DNA from 3 places in the Chryseobacterium sp. 'Rf worker isolate 10' genome. Region 2 is predicted to be linked to each of the others. Evidence: riboswitches for the same ligand, from Rfam matches in the RefSeq annotation. Region 2 holds a riboswitch; each other region holds the start of a gene.

Region 1 (4,292 bases), on a different contig from region 2:
TTAGTGGCTGAATATATTACCATTTCGCTTTCTGCTGTAAATTGCTTAACATCTGATGCAAAGATTCTTCCATCAATAACGTTAAATCCATAAAGCGTAAAATAAGGACCACCATCTGCAGCTGTTAATAATGGAGTTGTAGGAATTGTAGGTGTAGCTAAACTTGTTGTATACACTTTATTTCCAGCGCTGAAATAGATTTTATCGTTATCAATCTGAAGATTTGTAGCACTTGGAATTCCTGTCAGTGTAACTACCGGTGTCATTGCTCCTGTACTTGAAATCTTATAGATATAAGAATCTGCAGCTGTAGAAGAAACTGTGTAAACATTAGATTTGTATGAAATAGTACTGTTAATCTTACCATTCGGAACAGAAATTTCAGTTTTGCTGTCATTAGAAGTATTGATATAAGTAATCATATTTCCGAATCCTGATGTAGCATTCTGTACAAAAACATTTCCACCTGCTTCTACTGTTTTATCAGCCCCACCTGTCATAGTGATTTTGCTTACAAATGAATAGTCAGAAGCTTTATATTTCGTTACACTTGTTGCATTCGTGGAGAAATTCAGGTTGGCAACATAGATAAAGTCGTTCGCAAAAGTAATTCCTCTTGGGTTATCAATCTGGTCAGTAATTACAGCTAATCTTTTGAATGTAAAACGGTCTACGACAACAATTTTGTTTGAGTTGTTGATGACAAGATAAGCCTTGTTTCCGTTAAGACCAATAGTCTGAAGAACGTCACCAAGGATCTCTTTATTGTTGTTATATCCATATATATCGTCCTGCTTCATGCTTAAATCTCTTGTCAGGAATGTTACTTTTGCACCCTGACTATTGAAGTTACCTTCATTAGCAATAAAATATCCATTCTGGTAAGTGATCGGAGAGATTTCAAAATCCTGAGAATCACTTGTACATGAAGAAATGTTAAACAATAACATTACTGCAAATAGGACAGTTAAAAGTTTAGTTATTTTCATAATTTATTCAATTTTAATTTTTAAAAATTTATTGCTGCATACACGCTATAATTTCTTTTGGGTAAAGGATAAAAAGAAACTGTTTTATAGTAAGTATCCGTAAGATTATTCACTTTAAACCCTAGGGTATATTTTTTTGCCAACGTTGCAGAAACACCCATATTTAAAAGAAAATAAGGATCTATTGCATCTGATCTCTTTTCATCACTTGTGGTATAGGTAACCCCATTCAACAGTGCCTGAGCAAAAAATTTAAAGAAGCCATATTCATAATCTACATTCACATTTCCTCTGTGCATAGGAACGTAAGGTCTCTGCATCTTCGTTTCTTTGTCAATAGATTTTGCGTAGTAATACCCTGCATTCGCACGGATTTTATGATTTCCCAGCTGCTTGCTGAAAGACAACTGAGATTCTAGTCCGTAAGATTCTGATTTATTGACATTGAATGCCTGCCAGTAGCCTAAAGCAGTCGGAAGCCATACAATAAGATCGGTCACATTCATATAGTAAGGAGACAAGGTAAGTCTGAAATCTCCCACTTTAAATTCGTTCGTCATATCAACCTGCGTAGAAGTTTCCGGTCTCAGATCTTTATTTCCTCCCGGTTCATAATAAATATCATTGAAGGACGGATATCTGAAGTTTTTTGAAACATTAACGCTTACATCATACCATTTTGCAGCGCTCCATTTTCCAGAGAATGAGTACATAAACGGTGATTTCACATCTTCTACAAAATCTTTCTTGAATCCACCTTCAAAACGCAGGTCTTTCGTCGCAAAATACCTCAACAATCCTGATATTGAGCCAACATTTCTGCTGACACTGGATATTCCGCTTTGGTATCCTTCTCCTTTATTGACCTGAAATTCTCCGATGATATTAAAATTCCATTTTGAATTCAGGAAATAATTGAAATCATTTTTAAAGATATAATTCTTACCGGTTCCTCCGCTTGATTTAGGCTGGCTTAACGAGCCAAAATACTGGAAATTTTCTTCCGTATAAGCTGCTTTAAGGGAATTACTGAACTTCGCTTTGTTCCAGTCCCAGGAAAGAAGGCTTCTTACACTTTGAGTCTTATATTTCGTTTTTGTTCCTGTTTCTTCATACACGGGATAGTGCTGTGAAGAATCAAAAAACTGGCTTTGCCACGAAATTTTATGATCATTTGTTATTTTATAGGATGTTCCTACATTGAACGTTGTATTGTAATAATTTCCGTTTCTGTTGATGTAATTCAGATCACTTACTTCATAATTATTTTCACTTACAGAATAATTTCCTGAAGCTTTAAAACTGAACTTATCATTGCTGTAAGAACCTTTTACAAAATTATTATAGGTATTAAATGAAGCGACTTCTGAAAATAAGGAACCGTGGAACCCTTTATTAAAATCAAGGGTATTATTCAGGTGGATACTTCCCCCGATAGCACCGCTTCCATAGATTACACTTCCTCCACCAGCTTTTATTCCAATCTGATCGTAGCCAAACAAAGCAATATTATTGATATCTCCCTGCCCCAAAAAATTGGAGTTGATATTAATTCCGTTCCACACAAAAGCAGTCTGCTGCGCGGTAGTTCCTCTGAAAGATGGTGAAGAAACAGCACCACGGCCATTTTCTTTAATATAGACCTGTGACTGAAATCTTAGGAGCTCTGAAAGATTGCTGGAGTTTTTCTCGGCATCTTCTGCCGAAATTGTTTTTACGGGATGAAAAAGCTTCACCCTGTTCATCTGATTGTCGAAGACAAAAATAGTATCTATAGCTTTCTCTTGTCCAAAAAGAAAACAGCCATATGATGAAAAAAGCAGTACTAAAGATCTTTTTATATCCATACTTTTTTACTTTTCCTCCGAAAGCAATAGGTTTTTATAATTATAATCCTGGCAGGTCTCCTGACTTTCGCATTCTGCTCCTTCCCGTTTTAAACAGTGGTTTTTTGCAGAAACTTTTATTGCGATTTACAGTTGCGGGGACAGTCCGGGAGTTACACCCGATTCCCTTTTCATTCCAAAATACTGGAAACCAAAATTTTTGCAAAGATAGTTTTTTATATGTATTCGCCAAAAAACCAGCCTACGCTTAAAAAAACCTATCTTTTTAATTCAGCAGATAAAAAAGAACAGCCGCTTTCAATATTGAAAACGGCCATTCATCCCACTACTTTACTATTTATATATGTTATTTTTTAATAAACTTATAGTTCTCCTGCTTTCCTCCTTTCACAGAATATTGCAGAATATAATCTCCTTTTGACAAGGATGAAACATCAATCTGCCCTTCTACAGTATTGAATGTTTTCACCCTTTGTCCAACCAAATTATAAACTTCAGCTTTCTCTATTCTTCCTGTTCCTTTAAAATATAATATATCAGCTACCGGATTAGGATAAATACCGATATTATCTTTCTCTTTTACAGCATCGTTCACTGATAAAAACGCTGTAATATCCAGATAGAAAGCGATCATTTGACCTGAGGCATTCGTCCCTGTTCCGGCAATTTTCTTTCCGTCTTGTGAAATGGCCAAAGGAAGCCCCATTGTTACTCCATTGGTTGCAATTCCTAAGGATACGGCATAATCATTCAGATTAATCCTTCCGGTAGATGAATTCCAGATAAAGCCTTCTCCCGACATAGGAGGAGCTCCGAATGCTCTGTAAAATCCAATCACCGTTTTCCCGTCCGCCGAAATTCCTGTTGCTCCTCCTTTGAAACTGAACGAAGCATTAGGATGCGTTATATAAGTAAGTCCACTCACAGCATTCCATACATAGGGATTAGGATTTGCTGCTCCTATGATGGTATTTCCGTCTGCAGAAATTCCGCCTGCTTCTCCTACATTATTTCCGTTATTATCTGTGATAAAACTTTCTACTCCGTCCTGCCATTTTGCACCGCTTCTGATACCTGTCGGTTCATCCTGCCAACCCACAATTACTGTTCCTGCCGCATTGATGGCATTGGCTCTGGAACTGCGTCCGGGAACCATACTTCCCAAATCTACCATTCCGCTGGCTTCATCCCATTTTACAGCGTGTGCATTTGCTGCGGTAAGAAAGCCCAGACCTACAATAGTATTTCCATTGGTAGTCATTCCCCAGGTAGAACTTACACTTCCGTCCCATCCGGTAGGAACAAGCCCGCCTCTGTTTACCCAGGTAGAACTTGCTACATCATAAGTTGATATTTCATTGAATCCCGTTGCTGCATTGGTAACGGAAGAAGAGATTTTGGTTCCGTCATTCGAAACAATTGTTCTTCCGGAAGCCGGATATCCATTTGATATTGA
Region 2 (4,292 bases):
TTACCCATCATGGTCACACAGTAAGTCATGGTGTTGACGATAGAATCGGAATCAGGAATGCACCACCTATTCAGAATATGGCTTTTTTGAAAAGGTATATGTGGGACGGAGTGATTCATAATCTTAATGAACAGCCTATCAGTCCGATTACAGATATCAATGAAATGGACAGTTCCATACCGGAAGCTATTTCAAAGATAAAAGACGATCAGAAGTATAAAAAACTTTTCAGAGAAGCCTATGGGGATGAAACCATTACCGGAGAAAGAATTCTGAAAGCATTGTCGCAGTTTATGGCTTCTTTAATTTCTGCAGATTCAAAATATGACAGATTTAAGCAAGGAAAAGAGCAGCTAACTTCAACAGAATCTCAAGGAATGGCTTTGTTTGGACAGAAATGTGCCTCCTGTCATAGTGGAGAACTGTTTACTGATGAGAGTTTCAGAAACACGGGAATGTATTACAATACAGAATTCAAGGATGCAGGACGTTACAGAGTTTCCCTTAATCAGGTAGACTGGATGAAATTTCGTGTTCCCAGTCTGAGAAACGTAGAATATACAGCACCTTATATGCATGACGGTAGATTTTACACTTTAGAAGCGGTACTCAATTTCTATTCAGATCAGGTGGAAGATAATGCCAATCTTGATCCTCAGCTGAAACAGAACGGTCATGTGGGAATTGCCATGAACAGTCAGGAAAAACAGTCGATTATTGCATTCCTGAAAACATTATCGGATAAAAGTTTTATATCCAATCCAAAATTTGCAGAATAATTTATAGAAAACATGAAGAAGATTATAGTGATAGTAAGTTTGATCCTGTTTAACCAGTATCAGGCAAAGACCATTAGAGACAGTGCTTATAGTGCTCCGCAAACCTTTAGCAGATTCGATTTTGATGATGATTGTGATGCCTGTGGCTGTGCGGCAGGAAACGGATCTTCCGGCTTTGAGTCTTTATTGAATCCACAATTTGTAGGAATCAAATACTTTGCTCAGCATTACAAAGCCAAAGAAAACTTATTTGTGAAAGACCTTACGCAGGATCAGTATTTCAATACTTTACAGCTTTGGGGAAAAATTCCGCTGACTAAAAAACTCAGTGTATATGCAAGTCTGCCCTTCCATTTCCATGAAAAGAAAACAATGCAGGGAGATATTAAGATTAATGGAATAGGGGATCTGAACCTAATGGGAATTTACCAGCTGATGAGTTCTAAAGATAATTTCCATCATCTGAGCGGAGGTTTGGGTGTAAAAATTCCGCTTGGAAAATTTGATGAAAAAGGAGTCTCCGGGGTCAATCCGAGTTTTCAGTTGGGAACCGGAAGCTGGGATTATCAGGCCGCTTTGAATTATAAATTTCAGAAAAACAAAGTCGCAGTATTGGTCAATACAGACTATACCATCAAAACAGAGAATAAGAAGAATTACCGCTTTGGAAACCAATGGAACTATGCTGCAACGGGTTTTTATCAAATTGCAGGAAATGAAAAATCCATTTTTTCTGTAAAGACCGGAGTTCAGGGAGAGGTTTATGCACAGAACAAACAATTTGATGAAGCCCTGCCCAATACTGCAGGAAGTGCTTTGTACGGAAAGCTGGGATTTGAAGCTTCTTATAAAAAGCTGAGTCTTGGAAGTGAGATCATGCTTCCCATGTACACGCATCTTGCAGGAGGAGATATTGAAGCAAAATCAAGGTTTAGTATTTTCCTGAATATTGGAATTTAAAGCAAAACCCTTGATAAAATCAGGTTAAAGCTCCTTCGGGAGCTTTAATTGTTTATGAATCATGATTTTAATTGGGGATTAGGAATTATTATTTATCTTTGCCGAAATTTGGTGAGCCCTAAAAAGCTCTTAAAAGGGAATCCGGTGAAAATCCGGAACAGACCCGCTGCTGTAAGCTCCGCACCAAAGTTTTTGAAGAATATATCCACTGTTTTTTTAATGGGAAGGATTTCAAAAATGGAGTAAGTCAGAAGACCTGCCAGAAAATAATCGTTTGACGCTTTCGTGGAATAAAGCTTAGGACATCAATGATTCTGTGCAGTGACAGCTGTGCTTTGTCGTTGTATTCTTACATCCATTAGCGTCTTCATGATACTAAATGAGCTAATGGCGGCAAAACTAACTACTTCTGCAATTCAAAAAACTGTTTTCACTATATTGGTGATCACATCTCAACTTTTATATTCTCAAAAAAAGAAGAATGATACTCTGAAGGAAGAATCCATTAAGGCAATCAGTCTCTACAAAAAGAATTTTAAAGAGATCCTTCCGGCACAAACCCTAGAGGGAGAGCAGCTGGAAAGACTGAACAGCCAATCTGTTGCAGATGCACTGCGGTATTTTTCAGGTGTTCAGATCAAAGACTATGGAGGATTGGGCGGTTTGAAAACCATTAATATCCGAAGTATGGGAAGCCAGCATGTAGGTGTTTTTTATGATGGAATTCAACTGGGGAATGCCCAAAACGGGCTGGTAGATCTGGGAAGATATTCTTTGGACGATCTGGAAGAAATATCATTGTATAACGGCCAGAAAAGTGAAATCTTTCAGCCGGCAAAAGACTTCGGGTCTTCCGGATCTATCTATTTACAGCCTAAAACTCCGGTATTTAAAGGAAATAGGAAAACCAATCTTGTTATAAGAGCAAAAAGTGCTTCAATTGATCTTTTCAATCCTTCATTCCGATTGGAACAGAAGATTTCAGACCGGGTTTCTGCCAGCTTCAGTGGAGAATTTATGCAGAGTGACGGAATTTACAGATTTCGATATGCCAAGAAATATCCTGATGGACAACAGGCTTATGATACCATCGCAAAGAGACAGGATTCAGACATTCGGGCAAAACGTTTTGAAACTTCTTTAAATGGAACTTTAAATAACGGAAGCTGGAACATCCGTGGTTATGGTTATATTTCAAACCGTGGAATGCCGGCTCCTATTGTGAATGGTCGTTTTGGAGGAAGAGGAGCGAGACTTTCCGATGAAAATTATTTTGTGCAGGCTAATCTGAGAAAAAAGCTGTTTCCCAAATTTGAAACACAGCTGAAAGCAAAATTCGCTTACGATTATACTCATTTCATGGATACGGTTCGTTCACAATCTATTATTTATACCGATAACACCTATATCCAGCGAGAGCTTTACCTTTCTTCATCCAATATCTATTCAATCACGCCCAATTGGGATGTCAGCCTGAGTGGAGATTTTCAGTACAATAATCTGGACGCCAATCTGGATAATTTTTCTTATCCTACCCGTTACACAACATTGGTAGCATTGGCAACAACGTATCAGTGGAACAGGTTCAAAATTCTGGGAAGCCTTTTAGGGACCTTTACTTTTGAAGAAGTAAGGAAAAACAAAAGACCGGGAGATGCCAGAGAATGGACACCTGCTGTATTTATGAGCTATCAGCCGGAAATTATTCCCGAACTTACCCTTAGAGCATTTTATAAAAGAATTTTCCGACTTCCAACCTTCAATGATTTGTATTATACCAATATCGGAAATACTTACCTGAAACCGGAATTCACCAATCAGTATGATGTAGGATTTACCTATCAGAAGAATTATAAAAATGGTTTCTTTAAAAGCTTTTATGCTAAAGCAGACGGCTATTATAACAAAGTTCAGGATAAAATTGTAGCGGCTCCTAACGGAAGCATGTTCCGCTGGCTGATGATGAACCTTGGAATGGTTGAAATCATAGGAGCCGATGTAAATCTTCAGACTGAATTACAGCTGGGACAAGTAAAGCTAAGACCATTGCTTTCCTATACTTATCAAAGTGCCAGAGATATGAGTGATCCGGAGGATACTTTCTATCGCAATCAGATTCCTTATACACCATGGCACAGCGGATCATTCACCCTGATGGCGGATTATAAAGACTGGAGTTTCAATTACAGTGCAATGTACGTAGGAGAAAGATATGACGTGAATCAGGATAATATTCAATACAATTATGTTCAGCCCTGGTATACTCACGATCTGTCTGTTCAGAAAAAATTCAATTGGGCGAGTCATCAATTTAAAGTAAGCCTTGAGATGAATAATATTTTCAATCAATACTATGATGTGGTCATCAATTATCCGATGCCAGGAAGAAATTTTAAACTTATTCTAAACTTCACCCTATGAGAAAACTAAACTTTTATTTTTTATTTATTGTATTAGCTTTTCTTACTTCATGCCGTACAGATGACATTATTGTCCGTCAGGAAGTGGTAGAAGGTCTTCCCTCAGAAAATACGGCTATAAAAGGCTTTTATA
Region 3 (4,292 bases), on a different contig from region 2:
TGTCTAAAAAATCTCTACATTTTAAATAAAATTGGAAGAAATACGGAGCAAAAAATCATCATTATTAATTATTGCTTATTACCGATTACTTATTACTCATATTATAGCCCCGATAGCAGCGGTTACCCCACAGCGGTTTGGATTCTGGCAGGGAGCGAGGAGTATGAGCGTATAGCGGGAAACAGCTTCTCAGAAATAAATATTCTCTTATTTAAAGGATTTTAATTGTTTTAAATCTTCCAGATAATGAGTTTTGAATTTTGAGATCGGTGTTATGATTCGTATTTTTGTTAGGAAAAAAACACCTAAATCATTTACTATTACCATGAATTTATTCAATAAGTATAAGCATTTACCGGCTTTTGTTTTGCTGGGGCCTGCCTGTTTCGGACAATATCAGTTTGAGGTTAAAAACGCATCGAAGAGCTATGATGCAGTCATTCACGTGGATAATTGCTATGACGGCCGATGTAACGGAAAAGGAACTGTAGATTTGTTTGATCATAAAAACACAAAGGTGCAGACTTTTGTATCTGATGACCTGGTCCTGAATCTTAATGAAGGCGAAAAGCCAACGCAAGGGAAAATGTTTCAGCTAAAGAACGAAAACAGTCCTATAATCATTGATGACTTTAATTTTGACGGGACAGAAGATATAGCGGTAAGAAATGGTAATATGGGGAATTATAGCTCTGCTTCTTATGATGTATATGTATTCAACAGCACGAGAATGGCATTTGTGAAGAGTAAGGAGCTTACGGATCTTGCTTCCAGCTCTTTTGATATTTTTGAGGTTGATGCCAAGCGAAAACGTCTCATAGCCTATGGAAAATCTGGCTGCTGTGATATTTTTACAACGGAATATGCTGTAATTCCGAATAAAGGACTTGATAAAGTTCTGGAAAAAGAAGAAGATATGACGGTAGAAGGTCGCGTAAAGGTGATTACAAAAGAGAAGATTAATAATAAATGGGTAACCAAAACCAAGGTATATCCATCAGAACAATACAATAGAGAAAAGTAAAATGAAAATTCAGAAAGAAATAGATTTTATCCTGGCAGTGGATGCTTTGAAAAATGTACAGAGAAGAAATTATAATGCAGATGACTCCCGAAGAGAGAACACAGCAGAACATTCCTGGCAGATTATTATTCTGGCTCAGATCCTTTATCCATATGCTAAAAACCGCGCAGATATTGATTTATTAAGAGTGATAAGAATGCTCTCTATCCACGATCTTGTAGAAATAGAAGCCGGAGATACTTTTATTTTTGATGAAAAAGCAATGGTAGGAAAGTTTGAAAGAGAAAAGGCATCTGCTCAAAAGATTTTCGGAATTCTTGATGAGCCTTTACGTACAGAATTCTTTAATCTATGGCTTGAATTTGAAGATGAGAAAACGCCAGATGCTATTTTTGCATGTGGAATTGATAGAATAATGCCGTTTATCTTAAATTCCCACACTTCAGGAAAAAGCTGGACGGAAGCGGGAGTGACAGAAAAGCAAATCCGAAATATGCTTGAAAATGCGATCAGTAGAGCATCGGACGAAATGGGAGAGGCTTTTGAACTTTTATTGAGCCAAAGTCTGGAAACAGAAAAAGTGGTAAAATAGCTTTGATAAGAATACAATAAGAATCGGGCGGCCTCTGGCCGCCCGATTCTTTATTACTTATAGTATCTGGATTGGTTTCTTGAATTCGTCAATCGCTACAAAAGTAAAATCACCTACAATGGCTTTTTCTCTTTCGTAGGAATACATTTGCTCGGTATAGATCTCAACGTTTACTTTCATACTGGTTTTTCCCACGTAGGAAACTTTCCCGATTAGCTCCACAATGGTTCCGGCAGGAATAGGTTTCTTGAAATCTATCTTGTCACTGCTTACTGTTACCACTCTTTTTCTTGCAAATCGGGTAGCAGTAATAAAAGCTACTTCGTCCATCAGCTGCATAGCCGTACCACCAAAAAGGGTATCGTAATGATTGGTTGTGTTAGGGAAAACCGCTTTAAAGATACTGGTTTCGGATGCTTTAATTCTTTCTTCTGTAGTCATATATCATTATTAATTAAAGCGAAATGAAAACGATATTAAAACAACAGAACAATAACAGGAATCAAGAGAATCCCTGAAACAATCCATCAGATCAATACAACTTCAAATCGCGAAAGTTACTTGTTTAAGAAATAGGCAGGTCTCCTGACTTGTAACATCTTTTATCTCCTTCCCATGCCTCGCACAGTGGATCTTTGATAAAGATTACAGTTACTTACAGTTGCGCGACAGTCCGTGATTTTCACACGGTTCCCTTTTAATCTGCAGTGATGCAGAACCAATTTCTATGATGAATAAGCGTTAAAACTTTTCGGGGGCAAAAATAATGAATTTATTCCGGATTATGGTAAATAATCTGGCTGATTACTCTTCCTTTCTTGATGGTCCACAGCGTAGTATATCTGTTTTCTCCTGAACCGTTGATCATATAAAGAAAAATATTGTCGTTATCCAGGGAGGTTACGCCTACATTCTCAAAATCCATGGTAGGCTGGAACATATTTTTGATGGCCTCTCTTACAAAAACAGACCCTCTTCCGGGCTGCTGTACCCTGATGGATTTGATTTCAGTCATCCCTTCGGGAAGATCATTCCCGATTCCCCATGGTTTTACTTTATCAATGGTAAGCAGTTTCCCTTCTGCATCTTTTTCCTTTTTACGGTATCCCGCGTTGGAAGGGTAAACATCAATGACTACTTTGCTTCTTTGAGCAGTAGGAATTTTGGGGTCAGAATTATCTGTGAAAATAAGTGATCTTCCGTTTTTAGATTTGGAAGGAGTATAGGCCGGAAGCTGATCAATATAGGCGATACGTTCTTTATTCACCATTCCTTCTTTATCAAGAGTTTCATAACGTACAAAAGGTTTATCATCATCCTGTTTTTCGGGATATTTGATCCAGATCCACTCTGTTTCTCCGGGAGCAGGCTTTACATAAACAAATACATCACCTTTACGCATACGGATCTTGTCTACAATTTTTCTGTAGTTGTCCTTATGAACCCGTACATTGGCATATCCTTCTTCAGCCTTTACAACTCCGAAAGGAACTTTATTCTGCCCTTTTACAAAAGCTATAGATAGAATACTGAAAGCAGATAAATAGAATGCTTTGTTTATGAAAGTCATCATGAAAATTTTTTAATCCTTCAAATATATAAATTAAATGCTTTTCGGAAGATAATTATAGCGCTGCAGTTCACTTAAATCTTGTATTTGTTTCAGATGACCGCCAGAAAGCAGATATATAGAGTCAGAAATATCCAGAACATCTTTAAAGTTATGATCAGAAATAATAAATCCTTTATGAGATGATTGCTGACGGATATTTTTCTTTAATTCTTCAGTAACTTTTGGAGAAAGACTGTGAAATGGCTCGTCCAATAAAATAAAGTCTGCTTCAGAATAAATGACCATAAGAGTTTCAATAATTCTCTGTTCACCTTTGGAAAGGGTTTTAGGTTTTTGATCAAGGAAAGGTCTTACAAATTCTGAAGTAAAAAGCAACTCAGTATTTTTTTGATTACAAAAAAGAGGAATCAGATTTTTGATTTTTATATATTTGGGTAAAAAAAGATCCTGTGATAAGTAGGCAATTCTGTTTTTTCTATCGGATATGCCTTTCAGAATTTTATTATCATATTTTATAAACTGAGTATCACCATATTCTATTCCAAAGATAATTTTTAGCAGGGTTGATTTTCCGCTTCCATTTCTGCCAAGTAATCCCATGATTTGTCCTGTTTCACATCCTATATAGATATCCTGCAGAATTTTTCTTTCACTAAAAGATTTTGTTACACTATCAACATGCAGTTTACTCATAAGAACAATGTTATAATTTTTACAGCAAGACTTAATAATAGGGTTCCTGCCCAAAGAAAAGTTCTTGAAAACCCTGAATGGGCATAAAAATAATATTCGTTTTTAAATCTTAATTCATAAATAAAGTAATGGAGAGCAGGTGCAATTAAAAGAAAACTTAAACCAAATGTCTCAACTCTGAAGGGAAGGAGAAAAGAAATGAGCAATGAGAACGGCAGGGCGGGAAGCAGTATCTTTTTATAAAAAATCCAAAGAATAGTAAAGTTTCTGACCATATTCAAAATGTTAAGAATTCATATGCTTGTGCAACATTGTATATATGCATTTCAAATATATTAAAAACGTTTATATGAAAGAAAAAAATACAGAATTCATGAAGGTATTAAAATAAAAGAGAGAGCGTACCTTCC

Evidence for each region. Region 2 has a riboswitch for cobalamin ahead of LKL37_RS17080 (TonB-dependent receptor plug domain-containing protein). Riboswitches for the same ligand answer to the same signal wherever they lie in the genome.
Region 1: it holds a riboswitch for cobalamin, as region 2 does, so the genes downstream of both, LKL37_RS13660 (TonB-dependent receptor plug domain-containing protein) here and LKL37_RS17080 (TonB-dependent receptor plug domain-containing protein) in region 2, are expected to answer to the same signal.
Region 3: it holds a riboswitch for cobalamin, as region 2 does, so the genes downstream of both, LKL37_RS21730 (acyl-CoA thioesterase) here and LKL37_RS17080 (TonB-dependent receptor plug domain-containing protein) in region 2, are expected to answer to the same signal.

The regions. Positions count from the first base shown of each region.
Region 1 covers NZ_JBOZOF010000002.1:811,630-815,921, reverse strand. The annotation lists gene LKL37_RS13665 (YncE family protein) at 1-989, opposite strand, end outside; gene LKL37_RS13660 (TonB-dependent receptor plug domain-containing protein) at 1,010-2,836, opposite strand; cobalamin riboswitch at 2,870-3,046, opposite strand; gene LKL37_RS13655 (T9SS type A sorting domain-containing protein) at 3,183-4,292, opposite strand, start outside.
Region 2 covers NZ_JBOZOF010000003.1:599,784-604,075, forward strand. The annotation lists gene LKL37_RS17070 (cytochrome-c peroxidase) at 1-779, shown strand, start outside; gene LKL37_RS17075 (transporter) at 792-1,739, shown strand; cobalamin riboswitch at 1,832-2,017, shown strand; gene LKL37_RS17080 (TonB-dependent receptor plug domain-containing protein) at 2,127-4,160, shown strand; gene LKL37_RS17085 (YncE family protein) at 4,157-4,292, shown strand, end outside.
Region 3 covers NZ_JBOZOF010000007.1:5,090-9,381, forward strand. The annotation lists gene LKL37_RS21720 (XAC2610-related protein) at 326-1,024, shown strand; gene LKL37_RS21725 (HD domain-containing protein) at 1,026-1,616, shown strand; gene LKL37_RS21730 (acyl-CoA thioesterase) at 1,674-2,057, opposite strand; cobalamin riboswitch at 2,175-2,354, opposite strand; gene LKL37_RS21735 (hypothetical protein) at 2,389-3,189, opposite strand; gene LKL37_RS21740 (ATP-binding cassette domain-containing protein) at 3,220-3,882, opposite strand.